2 regions of the Streptococcus downii genome follow, and region 2 is predicted to be linked to the other one. Evidence: predicted binding sites of a transcription regulator. Region 2 holds the regulator's gene; the other holds the start of a gene.
What was found. Region 2 encodes CtsR, which represses protease genes until heat stress. Its sites were predicted from a motif close to TTGGTCAAAAAAGGTCAAANA; they were not measured.

Region 1 (11,369 bases), on a different contig from region 2:
ATTATAGATCTGGGGTACGAGAAATAGCAGAGGAACTAGCATGGTCCGAGCCAATAAACCTAACAAAAATGAAAGGATCCCCAAGAGGGTTAGAGATAAGGTTTTCCACAAAATCAAACTCCAAGCTGCCTGATTGAGCAAAATCGGATCAAGCCCTTCCTTTCCTAAAGCCAGATGCATGACCAAATAACTAAAGTAAATTGATAAAAAGTTGCTGGCAAGAGAAAAGCAAGTAAAGGTCATAAGTTTTCCGACAAGCAACTTCAGTCGGTTATTACAGGTCAAGAGGCTAGTTCTCAAGCTATGAGACTGAAATTCCATAGCCCCCAAAATTCCAGCTAAAATGACCAAAACCATGCCCGCCATAGAAGCTCCATTGAGGCCTAGATATTCCAGCGGGTCAATGGCTTCTGCCAGACCGGGAACCGTCTTAGGGGTGGCATCCAAGCCAATAGACAAATACTGTCGCCCCTCCAGCCAGGATACAGCAGGCACCAATAGCAGCATGAAGGCCATACTCACTCTGAAAGCCTTGGTTGAGCGAATTTTCAACCATTCTGAATGCAATAAGGACATCGTTTCTTTCATCTTAAACCTCCTCTGTCAAATCAAAGAAGAGATCTTCTAGACTGTCTGAATCTTGCAGTACCTCTTCCAATTGTCCCTGCTCAATAATTCGCCCATGATGAATCAAGACTACATCATCTGTCACCATTTGCACCTCTGATAGGATATGAGAAGATAGAAGTACCGTTTTCCCTAAATCAGCCTGCTGACGGATGAACTTTCTAAACCACTTAATCCCACTTGGATCCAGTCCATTGGTCGGCTCATCTAATATAAGAAACTGAGGATCACCCAGCAAAGCTGCAGCCAAACCCAAGCGTTGACCTTCCCCCAGAGACAGGCTTGACAAGAGGTCCTTCCTCTTATGAGCAATTCCAGTCATCTCCAATACCTCATCAATCCGAAACTTAGGAATAGCATTACTCGCCGCAATAATCCTCAAGTGGTCATAGACCTTACGATTTGGCAAACCGCCAATGCCGTCAAAGGCTGCACCTACCGTTCTGAGTGGATAAGTCATTGACTGATAGGTTTGTCCATCAAAAGTCGCAGTTCCTGCTGTCGCCCGATCTAACCCCAAGAGAATCCTCAAGGTCGAGCTTTTACCAGCACCATTCGGGCCCAGAAAAGCTGTAATCCGCCCGCTTCTAGCTGTAAAAGAAATATCTTCCAAAATCTGCTTGCTGCCATGCTTCTTGCAGACTCCTTCTATTTTCACCATATGTTCCACACTGAACTCCTTTATCTTTATTTTCTCCAGTATATCCAATCTAGTTCAGAATTAGTTCAGAGATCGAGCAAAAATTCTAAAAGTTAATCCCACCTTTCAAAAGTCGCTCTAGCTTCATTAGAAAGAACTCAGTTTTTCTTTTCCTTTACTTCATTCTTTCTTTATAATCCTGAGGGTTTTGTATGGAGACTTTGTTATAATGCTAGTCTCAAAAAGTCATTTATTAAACTCCATCAAGAGCAGGCTTTATGATATAATGAAAGAAGAAAACTGAAAGGAACGACCATGTCAAAAGAAGTTATTGTTGAAAGTTTTGAACTTGACCACACCATTGTTAAAGCCCCATATGTCCGCTTGATTGGGGAAGAAACTGGACCAAAGGGAGATGTCATCTCCAATTTTGATATTCGTTTGGTGCAACCAAATGAAGACTCTATCCCTACCGCTGGCCTTCACACTATCGAGCACCTCTTGGCCAAACTCATCCGTACCCGCATTGACGGCATGATTGACTGTTCACCATTTGGTTGCCGTACAGGCTTCCACATGATTATGTGGGGGCGTCATACCAGTGCTGAAATCGCGGCTGTTATCAAGGATTCGCTCAAGGAAATTGCTGAAACCACTACTTGGGAAGATGTTCCTGGAACAACCATCGAATCTTGCGGAAACTACAAGGACCACAGCCTCTTTTCTGCTAAAGAATGGGCGAAACTCATCCTGGAACAAGGAATTTCAGATGATGCCTTTGAGCGTCATGTCATCTAAACAAATAAAGGAACCAGCTTATTAGCTAGTTCCTTATTTTTTTCTCAAAATCTTAAGTTAGGCTTTTTCACGAATGACCAAAACGCCATCTTCCATATCTGCTTCCAAATGTTTGGCATCTAGGTGATCCAAGTGGAAGTCTGTTACCTTATCACGGATTTGTTGTTCAACCACGCGTCGGAGAGGACGAACGCCCATGACTTCGTCATAACCTTCTTCTGTGATAAAGTCCTTAGCTGCTTGACTGACTTCCAAATCAATGTCTTTCTTAGCCAAGGTTTGGTTGACTTCAGCCAACATCAAGTCCACAATCTTAGAAAGATCTTCCTTATTTAAGTGTGAGAACTCGATAACTGCATTAAAGCGGTTAAGGAACTCTGGACGAAAGAATGGTTTCAAGCGATCCATCAACTCTGGTTTATCCGCATCTTCTGTCAAATTAGCTTCATAGCCAAATCCAGCATTTGATGTTGCGATAATGACCGTATTTTTAAAGTTCACTGTATTTCCTTGACCATCAGTCAAACGACCATCATCCAAGACTTGGAGGAGAAGGGTAATGACTTGAGGATCAGCCTTTTCAATTTCGTCCAAGAGAATGATAGAATAAGGATTGCGACGCACACGTTCTGTCAAGGTATTGCTATTGTCATCATAACCCACATAGCCTGCTGTTGTACCAATCAACTTAGAAACGGCTGTGCGGTCACTGTATTCAGACATATCCAAACGAATAATAGCATCCTTAGTTCCAAACATATCGAGTGCCAATTGCTTAGCAAGTTCCGTCTTACCAACCCCAGTAGGACCTACGAAGAGGAAGCTACCGATTGGGCGATTACCTTCATCAAAACCAGCACGGTTACGACGGATAGCACGAGCCACTGCTTCTACTGCCTTATCTTGACCAATAACCTTGTGTTCCAAACGATGGGCCATATCCTTGAGACGTTCGATGTCTGACGCTCCCATTTGTGATACTGGAATACCTGTCATTCGTTCCACAGATTCGGCCACATCATTGACAGTGGCAGTCACTTTCATATCTTCTGTGTGGTTTTCGACTTTTTTCTCCAATTCTGCAATGCGTGTTTTGGCATTGAGAGCTGCTTCAAAGTCTTCTGCCTCAACTGCTTTTTCTTGCTTGTCTTTTTCTGCCTCAATTTCACGTTCAACAGCATGAACATCTGTTACTGGATGTTGAGCTGCCAAGTGAGCTGCCGTTACATCGACAAGATCGATGGCTTTGTCTGGCAAGCTACGTTGAGGAATGTACTGGATTGAATAATCCACTGCTGCTTTCAAGACTTCGTCTGGCAAGATGACATTGTGGTGTTGTTGATAGAGGTCACGAATCCCTTGAAGGATTTTAAAGGTATCCTCTGCTGAAGGAGCATTGACCTTGACTTCGTTGAAACGACGAGCAAGAGCTGCATTTTTCAAGATGGTGTTACGGTATTCGTCTTGAGTTGTCGCTCCAATAACGGTCAATTCACCACGAGAGAGAGCTGGCTTGAGAATGTCCGCAAGCCCTTTAGAACCACTGTCTCCTCCGATTGAGCCAGCGCCAAGGATTTGGTGAATTTCATCAAAGAAGAGGATAATATTCCCTGCTTCTTTTACTTCATTGACTAGATTTTGAACGTTTTCTTCAAAGCTACCACGGTATTGAGTACCAGCCTCAAGACCTGAGATATCAATAGAAATAATTTCCTTGTTCTTGATGGCAGCCGGAACATCTCCATTCACAATCGCTTGTGCTAGACCTTCTACAACGGCTGTCTTACCAACACCTGCATCTCCGACCAGAACAGGATTATTTTTCGTACGACGTGAGAGGATTTCAGATGTTTCTTGAATTTCCTTGTTTCGTCCGATAACAGGATCCAACTTGCCCTCACGAGCTTCTGCGGTCAAGTTACGACCTAGTTTAGCAAGGACACCATCTTGTTTCATACCTGAAGCGTGTTGTTGCATTTGCACATCAGATTCTGCATTTCCTGGCAATTGACCAGTTGCACGATAGTGAGCAAATTCCTCAGGTGTCACTTCACGTCCATTAATCAAGTAGCGACGATTTTCAGAACTATATCCTCGCATACCTCCCATCAATTGGTTAAATAAATCATCCATGTTGTTAAAGTTATTAAAGTTGTTGTTCATATTCTTTACCTCGTTTATTCTTAATTATATGCGATCTCTGATATTGACTATCTTTGACCTTTGTTTTAAAAATTTTAGACTAGCTAACTAGCTACCCTACGTATAATTTCTGGTTTTTCTTTCTTAAATAAGCCTTTTATCATCTTCTTTTCAAAATCTGTTAGATTTAACATAGGCCTCACCCCTTTCTAGGGTATCTATCATACATTTTCAAGAAATAGGATCATTGAAAATGAAGTTTTCTAAGGAATTCATTTTCCTTATGTTTCTACTATACCACTTTAGTCAGTAAAAGTCAATAACTTTTTGACCAAATTTGACTAATTTTTAAAAGAATTTTCAAGGACGCAAAAAAGCCAGTCATATCGACTGGCTTTCTTTCTATTCTAATTGAATCTTAGCTCAATGCATCATCCATTGAAAGAACTTCGTGGAAGACACGTTGTGTCAATTCAGTTTTTTGTTCTGGAGTGAGGTATTTAGTGTTTACACAGTATCCAGAGATACGCACGATAACATCTTCACCTGACATGATCTTTTCGTAAACATCGTTCAAGTCCATAACGTTCAAGTTAACGTGTTGTCCACCGTTTTCAAAGTAACCATCAAGGATTGTTACCAAGTTATCAACTTGTTCGTCACGAGTCTTACCAAGAGCGCGTGGTGAAACTTGAGTTGTCAATGAGATACCATCAGCTGCGTAACTGAAGTCAAGGCTCGCAAGTGAGTTCAAGTTTTGCAACCATCCACCTTTAGCTTTGTTAGATGGGTTAGCACCTGGTGAGAAGAATTCAAGTTTAGACAAGTTTACAGAACCATCTTCGTTGAGGTATACACCTTTATGGACTGGTGAGTTACCAGTTTGTTTAGAGTAAGCAACGTTAGATGTGATGGTCAAAAGTGATACTGTAGCTTCTGCGTCTTTGTATAGTTTGTGGCTACGTAGACGAGTTGTGTAAGCTTCGATCAACCATTCTGCTAATTCGTTTGAACGTGGGTCATCTTCACCCCAACGTGGGTATTCACCGATTGTTTCGTAATCGTAGATGTAGCCATTTTCATCACGGATCGGTTTAACCGTAGCGTACTTGATCGCTGACAATGTATCAACAGTGTTTGCAAATCCACAGATACCGAATCCCATGTTGGCACGTTGTTTAGTTGGCAAGAAGGCCATTTGAACAGCTTCGTAGTTGTACTTGTCAGTCATGTAGTGGATGATGTTCAAAGCATCTACGTAAGTGTCAGTCAACCAGTCAAGAGATTTTTCAAAGTTCGCTTTAACTGATTCGAATTCAAGAACTTCGTCACGGATAGGGTCGATGTCAAATACTTTGTAGTCTTTGTGAACATCGTCGTAACCACCGTTCAAACCAGTAAGAAGGGCTTTAAGAACGTTTACACGAGCACCGAAGTACTGGATGTTGTGGCGTTGATCTTCGTTTTCTGGGTCAAGTGGTGACACACAGCATGAGATACAGCTCATTTCACCATATCCATCTTTAGCCATTGTTGTTACACCTTCGTATTGGATAGAAGAGTGTTTATGGCTCATATGCATACAGTAGCGACGGAAGTTGTATGGCAATTTGTCAGTCCAAAGAACTGTCAAGTTTGGCTCTGGAGAGTTACCGATATTGTCAAGAGTGTTCAAGAAACGGTAGTCCATCTTAGTAACACGGTGACGACCGTCGTTACCCATACCAGCCATAGAAGTTGTGATGAAAGTTGGGTCACCTGAGTACAATTGGTCATAAGCTTTTGTACGAGCAAATTTAACTGTACGAAGTTTCATAACGAAATCATCAACAAATTCTTGGATTTCTGATTCAGTAAATGTGCCACGAGCAAGGTCACGTTCTGCAAAGATGTCCAATACGATTGGCACACGTCCGAGAGATGTAGCAGCACCGTTGATAACACGGCAGACAGCCATGAAGGCGATGTTAACCCATTGGATCGCTTCTTTAACGTTCATCGCTGGTTTGCGAACATCAACTCCGTAAAGGTCACCCAAGCGAACAACTTGTTGCAATGCTTGGTATTGAAGGTTTACTTCTTCACGAAGACGGATTGTTTCTTCATCAATCTCTTTAATTGCATTCCAGTCGTTTACTTTTTCTTGCATCAAATAGTCTGCACCGTAAAGAGCAAGACGTGCGTAAACACCGATGATACGTCCACGTGAGTAGGCATCTGGAAGACCAGTTACAGTGTGAGCGTGACGAGCACGACGGATGTTTGAAGTGTAGGCACGGAAGATACCGTCGTTAACTGTTGTTACGTATTTAGTAAAGATTTCATGAACAGCTGGGTCTGGTTCGTATCCATTTTCTTTCAAAGTCGTTTCAGCCATACGGATACCACCTTTTGGCATGAAGTTCAATTTGAAGAGTTCATCGTTTTGGATACCGAAGATAACTTCGTTTTCTTTGTCGATAAATCCAGCAGGAATATCAGCAATAGATGTTGGACGAGTGTCCATTGGGAAACGAGTTTCTTCGTAGTGAGCCTTAGTTTCTTCTACGATTTTTTTGATGTGAAGTGAACGTTCTGTTGGTCCAGCAAGGAAACTTTCATCTCCATCGTAAGGTGTGTAGTTAGCTTGAACGAAGCGAGAGATACTTGCTTTTTCTTTCCAATCTACGCCTTTGAAGCCTTCCCAAGCTTTGTCAAAAATGTCTTGTGCTTCAACAACTGTCTTAACAACCATGTTAATGTCCTCATTTTTCTTTCTAGTAACAGTCATCTGTTACATTCATGAGACCAGTATACCATACAGTAACCGATTTCAACAAGCAAAAAAAGGCTTTTTCATCACTTTCTTTTCTAATACAGTCTGTTTATCGGCGCAATCTGTGTTATATATTTGAAAGAATGAGTACTCTTTTCCATTTTTTCAGAAAAAAAGGTATAATGAATAAAAAATGACATTAGAAAGGAAGCAAAATGCTCATATTTCCATTGATTAATGATTTGTCCAGAAAAATCATCCATATCGACATGGATGCCTTTTTTGCTGCGGTGGAAATAAGAGACAATCCTAAGTTAAAGGGCAAGCCTGTTATCATTGGGAGTGACCCCAGACAAACAGGCGGACGAGGAGTTGTGTCTACTTGTAGCTACGAGGCACGAGCTTTTGGTGTTCATTCAGCCATGAGTTCTAAAGAAGCTTATGAGCGTTGTCCTCAAGCCGTCTTTATCTCGGGAAATTATGAAAAATACAAAACTGTGGGACTTGAGATTCGAGCTATTTTTAAACGCTATACTGATTTGATTGAACCTATGAGTATTGACGAAGCCTACTTGGATGTGACGGAAAATAAACTTGGTATCAAGTCAGCTGTCAAAATAGCTCGTCTCATCCAACAGGATATCTGGCAGGAACTACACCTGACTGCTTCTGCAGGTGTGTCTTACAACAAATTCTTAGCTAAAATGGCCAGCGATTATCAAAAACCACATGGTTTGACAGTTATCCTCCCAGATCAGGCCCAAGACTTTCTCAAACAAATGGACATTGCTAAATTTCACGGTGTGGGCAAAAAAACAGTTGAACGCCTTCATGAAATGGGTATTTATACTGGTGCGGACTTATTGGACGTCTCAGAAGTCACTTTAATCGATCGGTTCGGCAGACTCGGTTTTGACCTTTATCGAAAGGCAAGGGGCATTCATAACTCGCCGGTCAAGTCCAATCGCATTCGTAAGTCCATTGGCAAGGAAAAAACCTATGGAAAGATCCTACAAGTAGAAGAAGACATTAAAAAAGAGCTGACTCTACTCTCCGAAAAGGTAGCTCACAATCTCAGCAAGCAGGACAAAGCTGGAAAAATCATTATCCTAAAAATACGATATGCTGACTTCTCCACTCTGACTAGACGAAAAAGTCTCCCACAAGCAACACAGGACGCTAGTCAGATTTCTCAAACTGCCCTTCAACTCTACGAAGAACTAGCTGAAAAAGAAAAAGGTATCCGTTTACTAGGAATTACGGTGACAGGATTTTAAAAAGCTTGAAGGAAAATTCCCTCAAGCTTTTTTCTTATACAAATAAACGCACAAAACTATAAAGCAACAAGACGCTACCGAGTACAATACGGTATTTACCAAAGAGTGTAAAGTCGTGTTTCTTCACATAGCTGGTCAAGAAACGAATAGCAACCATGCTGACCGCGAAGGCAACACCCATAGCGACTAAGAGCAGGAATAATTGCCCAATACTCAAGAGTTGACCTGCTTTAATAAATTTGAAAATCTTTAAAGCACTGGCTCCGAACATAACAGGAATTCCGAGATAGAAGGTAAACTCTGTTACGACAGAGCGGCTTGTACCATTCAACAAACCACCAACGATAGTCGCACCAGAACGGCTAGTTCCTGGAAAAAGGGCGAGGACTTGGAAAAGCCCGATGTAAAGGGCTGTTTTATATGGCAACTTGTCTAGCTCTGTCACTGTTGGTTCAATGGCTTGCGCCTTATTTCGTTTTTCAAGATAGATAAAGGCAACACCATAGATAATCAACATGATTGCAACCGAAACCATGTTATGGAAGTTGGCATCAAACCAATCATCTAACTTAAAGACCAATAGTAAAGGCAAGGTTGCAACGAGAACTTTTGACCACAATTGCCAAGTTCGACGAACTTCTACCTTAGTTTTACCAGGTTTGAAGGGATTGAGCTTGTTAAAGTAAATGACCATAACTGCTAAAATGGCACCAAGCTGAATGACAACATTAAACATGGACATGAAGGCTTCATTTTGGTCCTTGTATTGTACAAATTCTTCAACCAAGATCAAGTGGCCAGTACTTGAAATGGGCAACCATTCTGTAATTCCTTCAACAATCCCAAAAAAGATTGACTTCAAAATTTCAATAAAATACATACATTACTCCTTTTTCTGTCCTCTATTATAGCATAATTTCGGATGTTGTGATAGATTTTTCTAGAAGGCGCCGATGCTACCACCGCCTCCACCTCCTGAGAATCCTCCACCCGAACTTCCACTTCCAGAAGATACAGAGTAGGTACTTGCTGTGTTTGCAATACTAGCATAGTGACTCATTTGAGCAGTTGAATGATAAAACATACTGTGCCAGCCATAAGCTACGTAAAGATTGATATCTGGGTTCTCAACTTGAATCTGATAAGATTTCATCAAATGACTCACCTTGTCCGCATAACCAAATAAAGTAGCATAGACAAGGAGACGATTCCAAAGAACGATACTTTCTAATTCTGCCTTGTCTAGGTGAGCGATATCGCGAAGCATGTTTTCAAAACTAGTCCAGAGATAGTATGCTTCTAGTCCTTCTTCGTTTAAAACACCATCACGAGTATCAAATCGTGTCGTCCAATAATAGACGGCAGCTAACATCAAGCTCACAAACCCAAGGATAGGAAGTGGTAGAGAAAGGTACCCGTGAGCATCCAAACTATACAAGAACCAGCCAAAACCAACGAAAGCAGGTAGAAGCGTAGAGACACCTATCGTCAATCGCAAGATTTTTTCTCCATTACTCAGTGGACGATAATAATCTGGAAGTTGCAAAGAGGAAACCCGCTTTCTCACCCCATCCTGCATCTGCTTCAGAGCTTGCTCGAAAGAAGACTTAAGCTTACGTCCCGTTTTCTGAATCCGTTTTTCATCAGTTGCTTTTGCACCTTGGTAAAGACTAGTTGACACTTGGTAATCTGCAAACAAATCTGAAACAAGCACTTCTTCTCTTCCTGAAAAAGCCAAATTAAGGCAATCTTTTTCAAAACTTGCTAATCCTTTTTCTTTTACGACTTTTAGACGGACCTCGTCTCCATTTGAGATGATTGAAACATTTCCACGGTCAATCACATCCAATAAAGTTGCCTGAACGAGTTGGTCAAAGGTGAACTTCCCTCCTCCCTTGGTCAAGGGACTGACTTCCTCTAAAGAAGTGGAGTAAACAGCTTCCGATAAAACCATCGGTTCTAAGTCCATTGGCGGTTCATAGAGACGGTGATTTTTGGCATATTTCTTCGATGGGGAGGTTTTTCTTCTGTAAATGCAGTAGAAAATAACACTAAAGACTAAAGAAAGCGAGAGTAGCAAAGGGATGACCCACGTAACCAGAGCTTTACTTTGAGCTTTTTCAGCAGTAATAGATTCCTCTATTTTTTCAAATTCTGCTAAGCGATTGCCCTTCAATCCCTGATCCAAAGCTGTTCCAAAATCTTTTCTAGGCCAATAGGCATGCAATTCAATCCCACGCTGACGAGGTAGGTTCTGTAAATAAACACGATAATCACCATCTATCTTCTCTACCTTGCCCTCTGTAAAGAGTTTCCCTGTATGAAAGAAAAGTTTTTCTGCTCCATTAAAGCCCATTACTCGAAACTCAAAATTTTCGATAGGTTCTGAACTATCCGTCAGGGGTTGCCAATTAAGTTCCGCGATATCATCATATAGAAATAGGAGATTTTTTAATTGCCATGTGATTACCACTTCAACAGTATCTCCCTCTTGGCCTGGATTATACACTTTTACAGTATACCCTTCCGATTCTTCTATCACTTCACTATTGACATTCTCAATGGCACTAGCATTTTTCCATACCTGAACCTTTGGACTGGAATCTATTTCAAAGCCCTTTGGCATCTTACCAGCACGGCCAAGTCCTACTAGTTGTCCATTAAAGTCTTCATCAAAATAATAGACTACTTTCTCCCTAAATTCTGCCGTATTATCTGCATGAATATACAAATCACCTTGATAAGAGCGAATCTTGAAATCAACCGCAAAAACAGAGAGTGGTAAAATACAAAACAAGCTAAATAAAAGCAAGAAAAAAGTCTTTTTCACAACACAATCCCCCTTTTTATCTTTGCTATCATTATATCATTTTTTATAAGTAAAGGCTTACTTGTATTGAAAATCTCACTATTTTTCGATACAATAGAGAGAAGTCATTTTTAGACTAGAAATAGGAGAAAACATGAAAAAATTATGCTTATCTATCCTTGCTAGCCTAGCCCTTACACTGGGACTAGTTAGCCAGGTCCAAGCTGACGAATATTTACGCATCGGGATGGAGGCAGCTTACGCCCCCTTCAACTGGACCCAAGACGATGATAGTAACGGTGCTGTTAAAATTGACGGTAC
Region 2 (11,369 bases):
CTTCTAAGGACAACAAAGAAGCAGAACTCAAAAAGATTGACTTTATCCTAGACTGGACACCAAATACCAACCACACAGGGCTTTATGTAGCCAAGGAAAAAGGCTATTTTAAAGAAGCTGGAGTGGATGTTGATTTGAAATTGCCACCAGAAGAAAGTTCGTCTGATTTGGTGATTAATGGCAAGACGCCATTTGCTATCTATTTCCAAGACTACATGGCTAAGAAATTGGAAAAAGGAGCAGGAATCACTGCCGTTGCCGCTATCGTAGAGCACAATACATCAGGAATCATCTCACGTAAATCGGACAATGTGACCAGTCCAAAGGACTTGGTTGGTAAGAAATACGGTACTTGGAATGACCCGACTGAGCTTGCTATGTTGAAAACCTTGGTAGAATCACAAGGTGGAGACTTTGAGAAGGTCGAAAAAGTACCAAACAACGACTCAAACTCGATTACACCAATTGCCAATGGTGTCTTTGACACTGCTTGGATCTACTACGGTTGGGATGGTATCCTTGCCAAATCTCAAGGCGTAGAGGCTAACTTTATGTACTTGAAAGACTATGTCAAGGAGTTTGACTACTACTCACCCGTTATCATCGCAAACAACGACTATCTAAAAGACAACAAGGAAGAAGCTCGTAAAGTTATCCAAGCTATCAAAAAAGGCTACCAATATGCCATGGAACATCCAGAAGAAGCTGCAGATATCCTCATAAAGAATGCACCTGAACTCAAGGAAAAACGTGACTTTGTCATCGAATCGCAAAAATACTTGTCGAAAGAATACGCAAGTGACAAGGAAAAATGGGGACAATTTGACGCTGATCGCTGGAATGCCTTCTACAAATGGGACAAAGAAAATGGTATCCTTAAAGAAGACTTGACAGACAAAGGCTTCACTAACGAATTTGTAAAATAATGACAGAAATTAGACTAGAACACGTAAGCTATGCCTATGGCGATGAAAAGATTTTAGAGGACATCAACCTGCAGGTGACTTCGGGTGAAGTGGTTTCTATCCTAGGTCCAAGTGGTGTTGGAAAGACCACTCTCTTTAACCTAATCGCTGGGATTTTAGAAGTCCAGTCTGGGCGAATTGTCCTTGATGGCGAGGAAAATCCCAAGGGACGCGTGAGTTATATGTTGCAAAAGGATTTACTCTTGGAACACAAGACGGTGCTTGGCAATATCATCCTGCCACTCTTGATTCAAAAGGTTGATAAGGCAGAAGCCATTGCTCGAGCGGATGAAATCCTTGCGACCTTCCAGTTGACAGCCGTAAGGGACAAGTATCCTCATGAATTGAGTGGTGGAATGCGGCAACGTGTGGCCTTGCTCCGTACCTACCTTTTCGGACACAAGCTCTTTCTTTTGGATGAAGCTTTTAGCGCTTTGGACGAGATGACCAAGATGGAACTCCACGCTTGGTATCTGGAGATTCACAAACAGCTGCAGCTGACGACCTTAATCATTACACATAGCATCGAAGAGGCCCTCAATCTCAGTGATCGCATCTACATCCTAAAAAATCGACCTGGACAGATCGTCTCTGAAATCAAACTAGACTGGTCCCAGACCGAAGACAAGGAAGTCCAAAAAATTGCCTATAAACGTCAAATCTTGGCTGAATTGGGATTAGATAAGTAGAAAAATAGGGAGTTGGTGAAGATTATTCTTTTTTTTGAAAAGTTACAAGTCGCTGAAGAAGTTAGTCAAACTTAGAGATACTCTAGGCGCATTTGAAACCAAAGCTATCGAGATGGTCAAAATGATAGACTCTTATAGTAGTGACCTAGACGAAAAGAAACGTGGTATATTTTATAATTTATTTATTGTTTCCCAAAAACAAAAGCATACTTTAAAAGAACTCTATAGATTACTGGATATTGATAAAACAGAGTATGATCGTCTCAAAAGTGAAATCTTACTAGATTTTGCTCGTAGTTATCGAGAAGGAGCATTATTGACATATCACGATTAAAACTACTGGTAGAATAAAAGCCCTTAGAAATAAATCTAAGGGCTTTTTGACTGGCCGATTTTATCAGCAATTTCAACTTTAAAAATTTCATTTTCAAACAATCTCATCCATCGTAAACCTGTTTTAACAGATAAAGCATTATACTCTTCATCAAAAGTACCCTTATCTTCAAAAAGACAATTCCCTCAAAGGTCTGGTTATCAACGTCTGTAATCGTTACAATTTTATTGTTAAACTTTCTAAGTTCCATTTTTATTTTCCTGATTTTGTAGTACTATAGTCAATAATCTACCTAATCTCATACTTCAATTGTTTTTAGGGGGAACGGTAGAAGTGACATCGAACAACTTAGAGGTATCGTGATTTGTGGCTAATATTTGGTAGGTATGTATGAGCTGGAAAAATATAAATTTGAGTTAATTACCTTAAGCAATTACTTTTAAATTCTTCTAGTATGTTAGAATTTTTATCTATCAGGTATTATAAATAGCATTAAAATATCATTCATACTTTTTATAATAAAATGAGGAAAAAACATAACTAAAATGATTGACAAAATGTACAAAAAAAGGTACATTAAGAGAAAGTGTATAATATAATCATAAAGAATCGAGGTAAACACAGGGGATAGATGTGACGTTTGTGTTTATTTTATTTGTAGATAGGTAGGAGATTATCTAAGGTGGTTATAGAATCTTATGATTATGAAAGTGTTGTTGAAATTATTAAGAGAATCAATAAATTACATGGTGACTTCTCAAAGAGCTTGGAGCCATCTTTAAATTACAACTTAAAGAAAACAATCGATAAAGTAGCAGATGAGAGAGGCGTAAATCCTAAATTTCAAAGACTGATTGATCTGTATAAGGCGGAGTTAAATCAATTTACTATAAAATTATTGCTCTTACAAGTAGAGTATTCTGGAATTAGATATAGAATTAAGCAATCAGAGTCAATTCGTGAAAAAATAAAATATTATTTAGGTCCTCAACATGAGAATGGAAAAGTACCTATAAACAAATCTCTTAATGATTTTTTAGGCTTTAGAATACTTGTAGATAATGTAGTGTTGATTTACAATAATTTAAACCAGGATAAAAGCATAGTAGATATTATCGACAGAATGTATATGAGAAACGAGGGTAATTATGTTGGTTTACATATATATTTTAAGAACGGCAATAATAAATTTTTTCCATGGGAATTACAGATTTGGTGTGTGAGTGATTCTGAATCAAACGAAGAATCTCACAAAATACATAAACAAAAACGGAAATATACTTTAATACCAAAAGACTATCATCAAGCAGATTTAGAAAAGGAGGAGTGAGAGATGTTTCAACATTTTATTATAGTTGCCAGTTCATATACTGAAGGTAAAAGAGTTGGTTTTCATATGACTGCTCCAGAAGGAAAGTTAGATAACGATGAAATTAGAAGTATTTTAGATCGGCTCAAAGAAATTAAGCGGGACGATGTCGGAATACATTCATTTACATCTGATGATAGTACGTGGGAAAGCGTACTTAAGTTTGATTCATTCTTTGAAGATGTAATGATTTGTGAGGATTTTGAAGAATTTGAAGAGATTGTAAAATCAGACTTAAAACTTTCTGCGATTGATATTGCGAAGTTCTTCTTGGCAATTCAAGCTACCTCGCATTTAAAATTACAAAAATTAATTTATCTAGCATATAAAAAATATCTATTAAAATATGAGGAACGGCTATTTCCTGAAAAAATAGTCGCTTATGATTATGGACCAGTCGTACAAGAGGTTTATCAAAAATTTAAAAAGTATGGTGCAGACACTATAGAAACAGATAGTGCTCCAAAGTATATTTTAAAGGATATTCATCTTTCCCAAGCTCTTGGCAGAATGCTCCTCGTAAAAGAATTTGAAAAAGTAGTTCCTATTCTTTTAGAAACTTTTGAAGAATATGGTGATTTAACAGCAAGTGAATTAGTCGGTTTAACTCACTCAAAAAACGGACCTTGGCACTCTGTATATAAAAGATATCAAAATTGTGAGATAACAGATGAAATAATTATTTCACATGCAAAATATGAAAGGTAATAGAATGAGCTAGTTTTGACTAGCTCATTCTTGGTTCTATTATAAGTGCAACAATAAATACAACTTGTTTTGAAAACTCAATATAAATAATTAGTTAGGAGAGTTATTATATCTTATACCTAATTAGAGTAGTAGAAATGTAAGGTGATACAATTTAGGTCTTCAAAAAGAGTGCAAAAAGTTATTTAAACATGAATTATTAAATGATTTAGTAGAATTATCGTCCATAAAGTAAAAAGCACGTTTGACCGTGATAGTTTCTTGCCTGCTGAACTTGTCAATATTACGCCCTTTTTAGGGCTCTTTTTTGTGGACTTTTTAGGAACTTTCAAGAAAAACTAAGGCGATTTAATGCATAATTGTTTTTAAAGAAAGTCAGTATTTCCAATGGTTGAGCCTTAAAAATTTGACTTATAGAGTGTTAAATGATAGTATAGTCAAAGATAGTCAAGGTTCAAAGAAGGAGTTTGATTTACTATGAGATTTAAAAATACATCAGATCATATCGAAGCTTATATCAAGGCGATATTAGACCAATCTGGTATCGTGGAATTGCAGCGGAGCCAGTTGGCAGATACCTTTCAGGTTGTGCCAAGTCAGATCAACTATGTCATCAAGACACGTTTTACTGAAAGCAGAGGTTACTTGGTTGAGAGCAAGCGTGGTGGTGGAGGCTACATTCGCATAGGGCGAATTGAGTTTTCCAGTCATCACGAGATGCTCTGCGATTTGCTTTACTCGATTGGTGAGAGAGTTAGTCAGGAGATTTATGAGGATATTCTCCAACTTTTGGTGGAGCAGGACTTGATGACCAAGCAGGAGATGACCTTGCTGACTTCAGTAGCAACGGATCGTGTCCTAGGGGAAGAATCTTCAGTTGTCCGTGCCAATATGCTCCGACAGCTATTACAAGAGGTAGATAGAAAAGAGAAGTAAGATGAACTATTCAAAAGCATTGAATGAATGTATCGAAAGTGCCTACATGGTTGCAAGCCATTTTGGAGCTCGATATCTAGAGTCTTGGCATTTATTGATTGCCATGTCCAATCACAGTTACAGTGTAGCAGGGGCGACTCTAAATGATTATCCTTATGAAATGGACCGTTTAGAAGAGGTTGCGTTGGAACTGACTGAAACGGACTATAGCCAGGACGAAACCTTTACGGAATTGCCCTTTTCCCATCGTTTGGAGGTTCTCTTTGCAGAAGCAGAGTATGTGGCCTCAGTGGTCCATGCTAAGGTGCTAGGGACAGAGCATGTCCTCTATGCGATTTTGCATGACGGCAATGCCTTGGCAACTCGCATCTTGGAGAGAGCAGGCTTTTCTTATGAAGACCAGAAAGATCAGGTCAGAATTGCTGCTCTTCGTCGCAATCTAGAAGAACGTGCTGGCTGGACTAGAGAAGATCTCAAGGCTTTGCGTCAACGTCATCGCACAGTAGCTGACAAGCAAAGTTCCATGGCCAATATGATGGGTATGCCTCAAGCTCAAAGTGGTGGTCTAGAGGACTACACGCATGACCTGACGGAGCAAGCGCGCTCTGGCAAGTTAGAACCAGTTATTGGTCGTGACAAGGAAATCGCACGTATGATTCAGATTTTGAGTCGGAAGACCAAGAATAATCCTGTCTTGGTTGGAGATGCGGGTGTCGGGAAAACAGCTCTGGCACTTGGACTTGCTCAGCGTATTGCCAGTGGGGATGTACCTGCGGAAATGGCAAAGATGCGCGTGTTAGAGCTTGATTTGATGAATGTTGTCGCGGGAACACGTTTCCGTGGTGACTTTGAAGAACGTATGAACAACATCATCAAGGATATAGAGGAAGATGGCAAAGTGATTCTCTTTATCGATGAACTCCACACCATTATGGGTTCTGGAAGCGGTATTGACTCGACTCTGGATGCGGCCAATATCTTGAAACCAGCCTTGGCGCGTGGAACTTTGAGAACGGTTGGTGCAACCACTCAGGAAGAATACCAAAAACACATCGAAAAAGATGCTGCCCTTTCTCGTCGTTTTGCCAAAGTTACGATTGAAGAGCCAAGTCTAGCTGACAGCATGACTATTTTGCAAGGTTTGAAAGCGACCTATGAGAAACACCATCGTGTGCAAATCACAGATGAAGCCGTTGAAACAGCTGTCAAGATGGCGCATCGTTACTTGACCAGTCGTCACTTACCAGACTCTGCTATCGACCTTTTGGATGAAGCGGCAGCAACAGTGCAAAACAAATCCAAGCATGTGAAAGCAGACGAATCCGACTTGAGTCCAGCTGACAAGGCTCTGATGGATGGCAAGTGGAAACAAGCGGCCCAGCTAATCGCAAAAGAACAAGAAGTGCCTGTCTATAAAGACTTGGTAACAGAATCTGAAATTTTGACCACCTTGAGTCGATTGTCAGGGATTCCAGTCCAAAAACTGACTCAGACTGATGCCAAGAAATATCTGAACTTGGAAGCTGAACTACACAAACGTGTCATCGGCCAAGATCAAGCTGTTTCAAGTATTAGCCGTGCTATTCGCCGCAACCAGTCAGGGATTCGCAGTCACAAGCGTCCGATTGGCTCTTTTATGTTCCTAGGACCAACGGGTGTTGGTAAGACCGAATTAGCCAAGGCTCTGGCAGAAGTCCTCTTTGATGACGAATCAGCCCTTATCCGCTTTGATATGAGTGAGTATATGGAGAAATTCGCAGCTAGCCGTCTCAATGGAGCTCCTCCGGGCTATGTAGGCTACGAAGAAGGTGGGGAGTTGACCGAGAAGGTTCGCAACAAACCTTACTCTGTGCTCCTCTTTGACGAGATAGAAAAGGCCCACCCAGACATCTTTAATGTCCTCTTGCAGGTTCTGGACGACGGTGTCTTGACAGATAGCAAGGGGCGCAAGGTTGATTTTTCAAATACCATTATCATCATGACGTCAAATCTTGGTGCGACGGCTCTTCGTGACGACAAAACGGTCGGTTTTGGGGCCAAAGACATTCGTTTTGACCAGAAAAATATGGAAAAACGAATCTTTGAAGAGTTGAAAAAAGCTTATCGACCAGAGTTTATCAACCGTATTGATGAAAAGGTGGTCTTCCATAGCTTGGATAGCGAACACATGCAGGAAATCGTTAAGATCATGGTTAAACCATTAATTGCTAGCCTGGCAGAGAAGGGTATCGACTTGAAACTGCAAGCTTCAGCGTTGAAGTTACTGGCAAGCAAAGGTTACAATCCAGAAATGGGAGCTCGCCCACTTCGCAGAACCCTGCAAACAGAAGTGGAAGACAAGTTGGCAGAATTCCTTCTTAAGGGAGAACTGGTAGCAGGCAAGACCCTCAAGATTGGTGTCAAAGCTGGTCAATTAAAATTTGATATTGCTTAAAAATGGAGAATCAGGAGTAGTCCTGATTCTTTTTTTGCTACTTTTTTATAAAAAATGATAAAAAACTATTGACAAAACAAAAATATAGTATATAATAAAAACATAGAAAACAAAAATATCAAAAATTATAAAAAGGCAAACGAGTATGAAAAAGAAAACAGCAGTGGTATTTGGGACCTTTGCCCCTCTCCATCAGGGGCATATCGATCTGATCCAGCGAGCGAAGCGTCAGTGTGATCAGGTCTGGGTAGTCGTTTCAGGCTACGAGGGAGACCGAGGTGATCAGGTAGGTTTAAGTCTTCAAAAACGATTTCGCTATATCCGAGAGGCTTTTCGTGATGACGAATTGACCTCTGTCTGTAAGCTGGATGAGACCAACCTTCCCCGTTCCCCTATGGGCTGGCAGGAGTGGTTGGACCAGATGTTAGCGGAGATTTCCTATGATGAAAACCAGCAAGAACTGACTTTTTTTGTGGGAGAAGAAGAATACCAGCAAGAGCTATCTAGACGTGGATTTGGAACCGTCTTGCAAGAAAGAAAGTTTGGTATCTCAGCAACTATGATTCGAGAAAATCCAAGCAAATATTGGAAATACATCGCTCAACCCTTCCGTCGTCAGTTTACTAAGAAAGTGTTGATTATGGGAAGTGCCAGCAATGGGAAGACCACTCTGGCCAAGGATTTGGCAAGGTATTACGATGCGCCCGTTAGCCTGGAATACGCACGTGAGTACCAGATCAAAAACAATGTCCGTGACGATGAATTGACTCCAAAGGATTATTATTATCTCCTTTTGGGACAGTATGACCAGACCTCCAAGTTAATCGATAGTAATGCCAATCGAGGCCTAGTGATAGCCGATACAAACTCCTTGGTAACCAAGGGTTACTATGATTATTACATGGAGACTGAGGACCAAGGGGACTTATCAGGAGAAACCTTTGACAATCTCTTTGTTTCGATCTTGGCCAAGGAAAAATGGGACTTGATTCTCTTTGTGCAACCTGTTGGGTCCTATGTCAATGACGGGTTTAGAGATATGACCATGGCAGAAGACCACATTCGCTACAGTTTTTCCCAGCATTTGGATCAGATGAGAGAGCGATATTTAACCACGATTCCACTAGTTTATCTAGCGGAGGATTATCTAGGCAATTATGAAGCAGCAAAAGTGGCTATTGATGCCATTTACCAAGCAGATTAGGAGAAAATGATGAAAAAGCTAACTGAAAAAATCACACAATTTATCGAAAATTTTAAAAATGTCCATGCCGAAGCCCGCAAGATTGGTTTTGCAGGAACCATGCGCTTACTCTGGAAAGATCTCTTTGTCGGCCGTAGTCTTTTCCAGTGGTTGTACCTCATCGCCTTGTCAAGTGTTCCCTTGATCTTAGAGTTCACGCAAAATACAGAAAGTCATGACTTGCTGAGCTTGTTTGCATCCTGGACGGGGATTATCTGTGTTATTTTGGTAGCAGAAGGGCGTGCAAGCAATTATCTCTTTGGGGCTATTAACTCGGCTATCTATTTGATTTTGGCCATGAATGCGACTTTTTATGGCGAAGTCTTGACGACCGTTTACTTCTTTGTCATGCAGCCGATTGGTCTCTATGCTTGGCTGTCTAATCGTATCAATGACCAAGGAAAACCAGAAGAATCCCACTTTGAAGCTAAGAAATTATCTGTGATTGACTGGCTCAAGTACTTGGCCTTGACTGCCATTATCTGGATTGGTATGGGCTTGGCTTACCAAAGTATCAATAGCGCTCGCCCTTTCCGTGATAGTGTTACCGATGCGACCAATGGTGTTGGTCAACTCTTGATGACACGTCTCTACCGTGAGCAATGGATTTTCTGGATTGCAACCAATCTCTTTAGTATTTATCTCTGGTGGGGTGAAAATATCCACATCCAAGGGATGTACTGGGTTTACACACTGAACAGTCTAGTGGGTTGGTACCAATGGACTAAGGCAGTTCGAAAGGAGGCATAAGATGGCAGATACGATGATTCCAGCCGGGATGACGGAAAAAGAATATTATGAAATCCATGCCAGTCAGGAGGAGTTTTTAGACTGGTACTACAAGCAGGAACTCCCTCAATATGAAAAACCAAGTGTGACAGTGGATATGGTGGCCTACTGCTTTGTCGAAGGAAAGATCAAGCTCTTGCTGATTCGTCGTAAGGCTCACCCTTATCAAAACTGTTTGGCTTTGGTTGGAGGCTTTATGGACAAGGGAGAAGATGCTGCACATGCCTGTCAGCGCGAAGTGAGAGAAGAAATCAATCTCGATCTACCTTTGGAGAAAATCGAGCAATTGATGACCGTATCGACCCCTGGTCGTGATCCACGGGGCTGGACAGTGACCATTGCCCATTTAGTGTACCTACCTAGTCGTGCCTTAGATCTCGTTCAGGCAGGTGACGATGCCAAGGATGTCGTTTTCGTAGATGTCGATTTTCAGACAGGCAAATGTTTCCTAGAGGGAGTGGAGCTGGACGAGCAAGCCTTCGCCTTTGACCATTATGCCATTATCCAAGAGTCCATCAAACGAATCCAAGGCCGTCTCGACTGGAACCCGACCTTCCTTTATCTGCTGGAGGAAGAGTTTACTGTCTATGAAGGGACTGAACTGGTCAATCTCATCAACCCCGGTCGCCCAATCGTCAGCAATAACTTTCTCGTAAAATACGGCGAATATGTAGAAGAAGTCGGACTCAAACGAGTACCTAAAAAGAAACCAAGAAAAACCTATCGATTGAAATAAAAATGAGGCCGGGACAAAGTTCCCGACCTCTTTATTTATTATCATTTTTTATGAATGGCTATCTTTCTTAGAATTACACAAGAGCGATGCAAAAAATAGGACTCTAATCTAAGAAATTTTCTATTTTTTCGTTTCGATTACGAATAGAAATAGTAGAAGGAACAATTTTTAAAATAGTTTCTCTAAAAAGTTGACAGATTTAAGGCCTAATGCTACAATTATATTACAAAAATATTTCTTAATATTTCAAAAATGTTACAAAGGAGTAGAAAAATGAAAAAGAAAATCTATATCAAATTGATGGCAGCGACTGTGTTGGCTTCTACCTTGCTACTGGGAGCTTGTGGAAATAAAAACGAAACCACTCAAACTAGTAGCTCTGCAAAAACAAGTCAATCATCAAGTTCTAAAGCGGCTTCTTCTAGCAAAGAAAGCAAGACTCAAAAATCTTCAAGCTCCGCTTCATCTGAAAAGGCTCAGGCATCTTCTGGTCAGTCTTCTACAACGCCAGATCAGTCACAAGCGAAACCGGCACCTGAATCAAGACAAGAACAAGCAGCTCCTAGTCAACAAGCCCCTTCTCAGACTCCATCAACTCAGCAAGGCTCTCAAGCCCAGTCTAACCAGTCAAGCTATGATCCAACAACTGACCGCAAACTTCAAGACAAGCAAGCAGAACACAACAAACGCTACAAGGGTGTTTTAACCATGGTCGATGGTGATTTCTCAGCAGCTGCAGGCAACTGGAAGGGAGCGAATGGCGAAACTATTACGGTTTCATCAGGGGGCCAATTTACAGTAGAAACTGCAGATGGAAAGAAAGAAAACTATTCTATCAGAGGCTACTCTTACACTCTTGATGATGGCAAGTATAATGCCAAAATCGGTGGAGGAAAAATCATCCAAATTACAACAGGTGCGGATGGTAAAGTTTCGAGTGTTGCCTTGATTCAATAATAGTACCTAGGTTTTCCTAGTATCTAAAAAACCGTAAACTCCAAGCGAGTTACGGTTTTTTCTATTATGCTTTGTCTAATTGCAAGAGGGCTTCAATCTCTGCTAGGGTGCTAGCTTGTGAAATAGCTCCACGAAGCTTGGCTGCACCAGATGTACCACGAAGGTAGTGAGGAGCGAGACCACGGAATTCACGGACTGCAATTTTTTCT

Region 1: E2R31_RS00910 (ATP-dependent Clp protease ATP-binding subunit) is a predicted target of CtsR. The motif match lies at 4,279-4,299, and genes of this name have one in related genera.

What each region holds. Positions count from the first base shown of each region.
Region 1 is NZ_MZNX01000002.1:46,808-58,176, reverse strand. It holds gene E2R31_RS00925 (lantibiotic ABC transporter permease) at 1-588, opposite strand, end outside; gene E2R31_RS00920 (ABC transporter ATP-binding protein) at 590-1,297, opposite strand; gene E2R31_RS00915 (S-ribosylhomocysteine lyase) at 1,583-2,065, shown strand; gene E2R31_RS00910 (ATP-dependent Clp protease ATP-binding subunit) at 2,123-4,228, opposite strand; gene pflB (formate C-acetyltransferase) at 4,626-6,941, opposite strand; gene dinB (DNA polymerase IV) at 7,178-8,239, shown strand; gene E2R31_RS00895 (undecaprenyl-diphosphate phosphatase) at 8,274-9,119, opposite strand; gene E2R31_RS00890 (DUF2207 domain-containing protein) at 9,180-11,069, opposite strand; gene E2R31_RS00885 (ABC transporter substrate-binding protein/permease) at 11,203-11,369, shown strand, end outside.
Region 2 is NZ_MZNX01000006.1:362,136-373,504, reverse strand. It holds gene E2R31_RS03710 (ABC transporter substrate-binding protein) at 1-926, shown strand, start outside; gene E2R31_RS03705 (ABC transporter ATP-binding protein) at 926-1,654, shown strand; gene E2R31_RS03700 (hypothetical protein) at 1,689-1,988, shown strand; gene E2R31_RS03690 (nucleotidyltransferase family protein) at 2,671-3,318, shown strand; gene E2R31_RS03685 (Panacea domain-containing protein) at 3,322-4,065, shown strand; gene E2R31_RS03680 (CtsR family transcriptional regulator) at 4,543-5,001, shown strand; gene E2R31_RS03675 (ATP-dependent Clp protease ATP-binding subunit) at 5,003-7,435, shown strand; gene E2R31_RS03670 (AAA family ATPase) at 7,581-8,639, shown strand; gene pnuC (nicotinamide riboside transporter PnuC) at 8,649-9,428, shown strand; gene E2R31_RS03660 (NUDIX domain-containing protein) at 9,430-10,203, shown strand; gene E2R31_RS03655 (hypothetical protein) at 10,477-11,160, shown strand; gene dusB (tRNA dihydrouridine synthase DusB) at 11,225-11,369, opposite strand, start outside.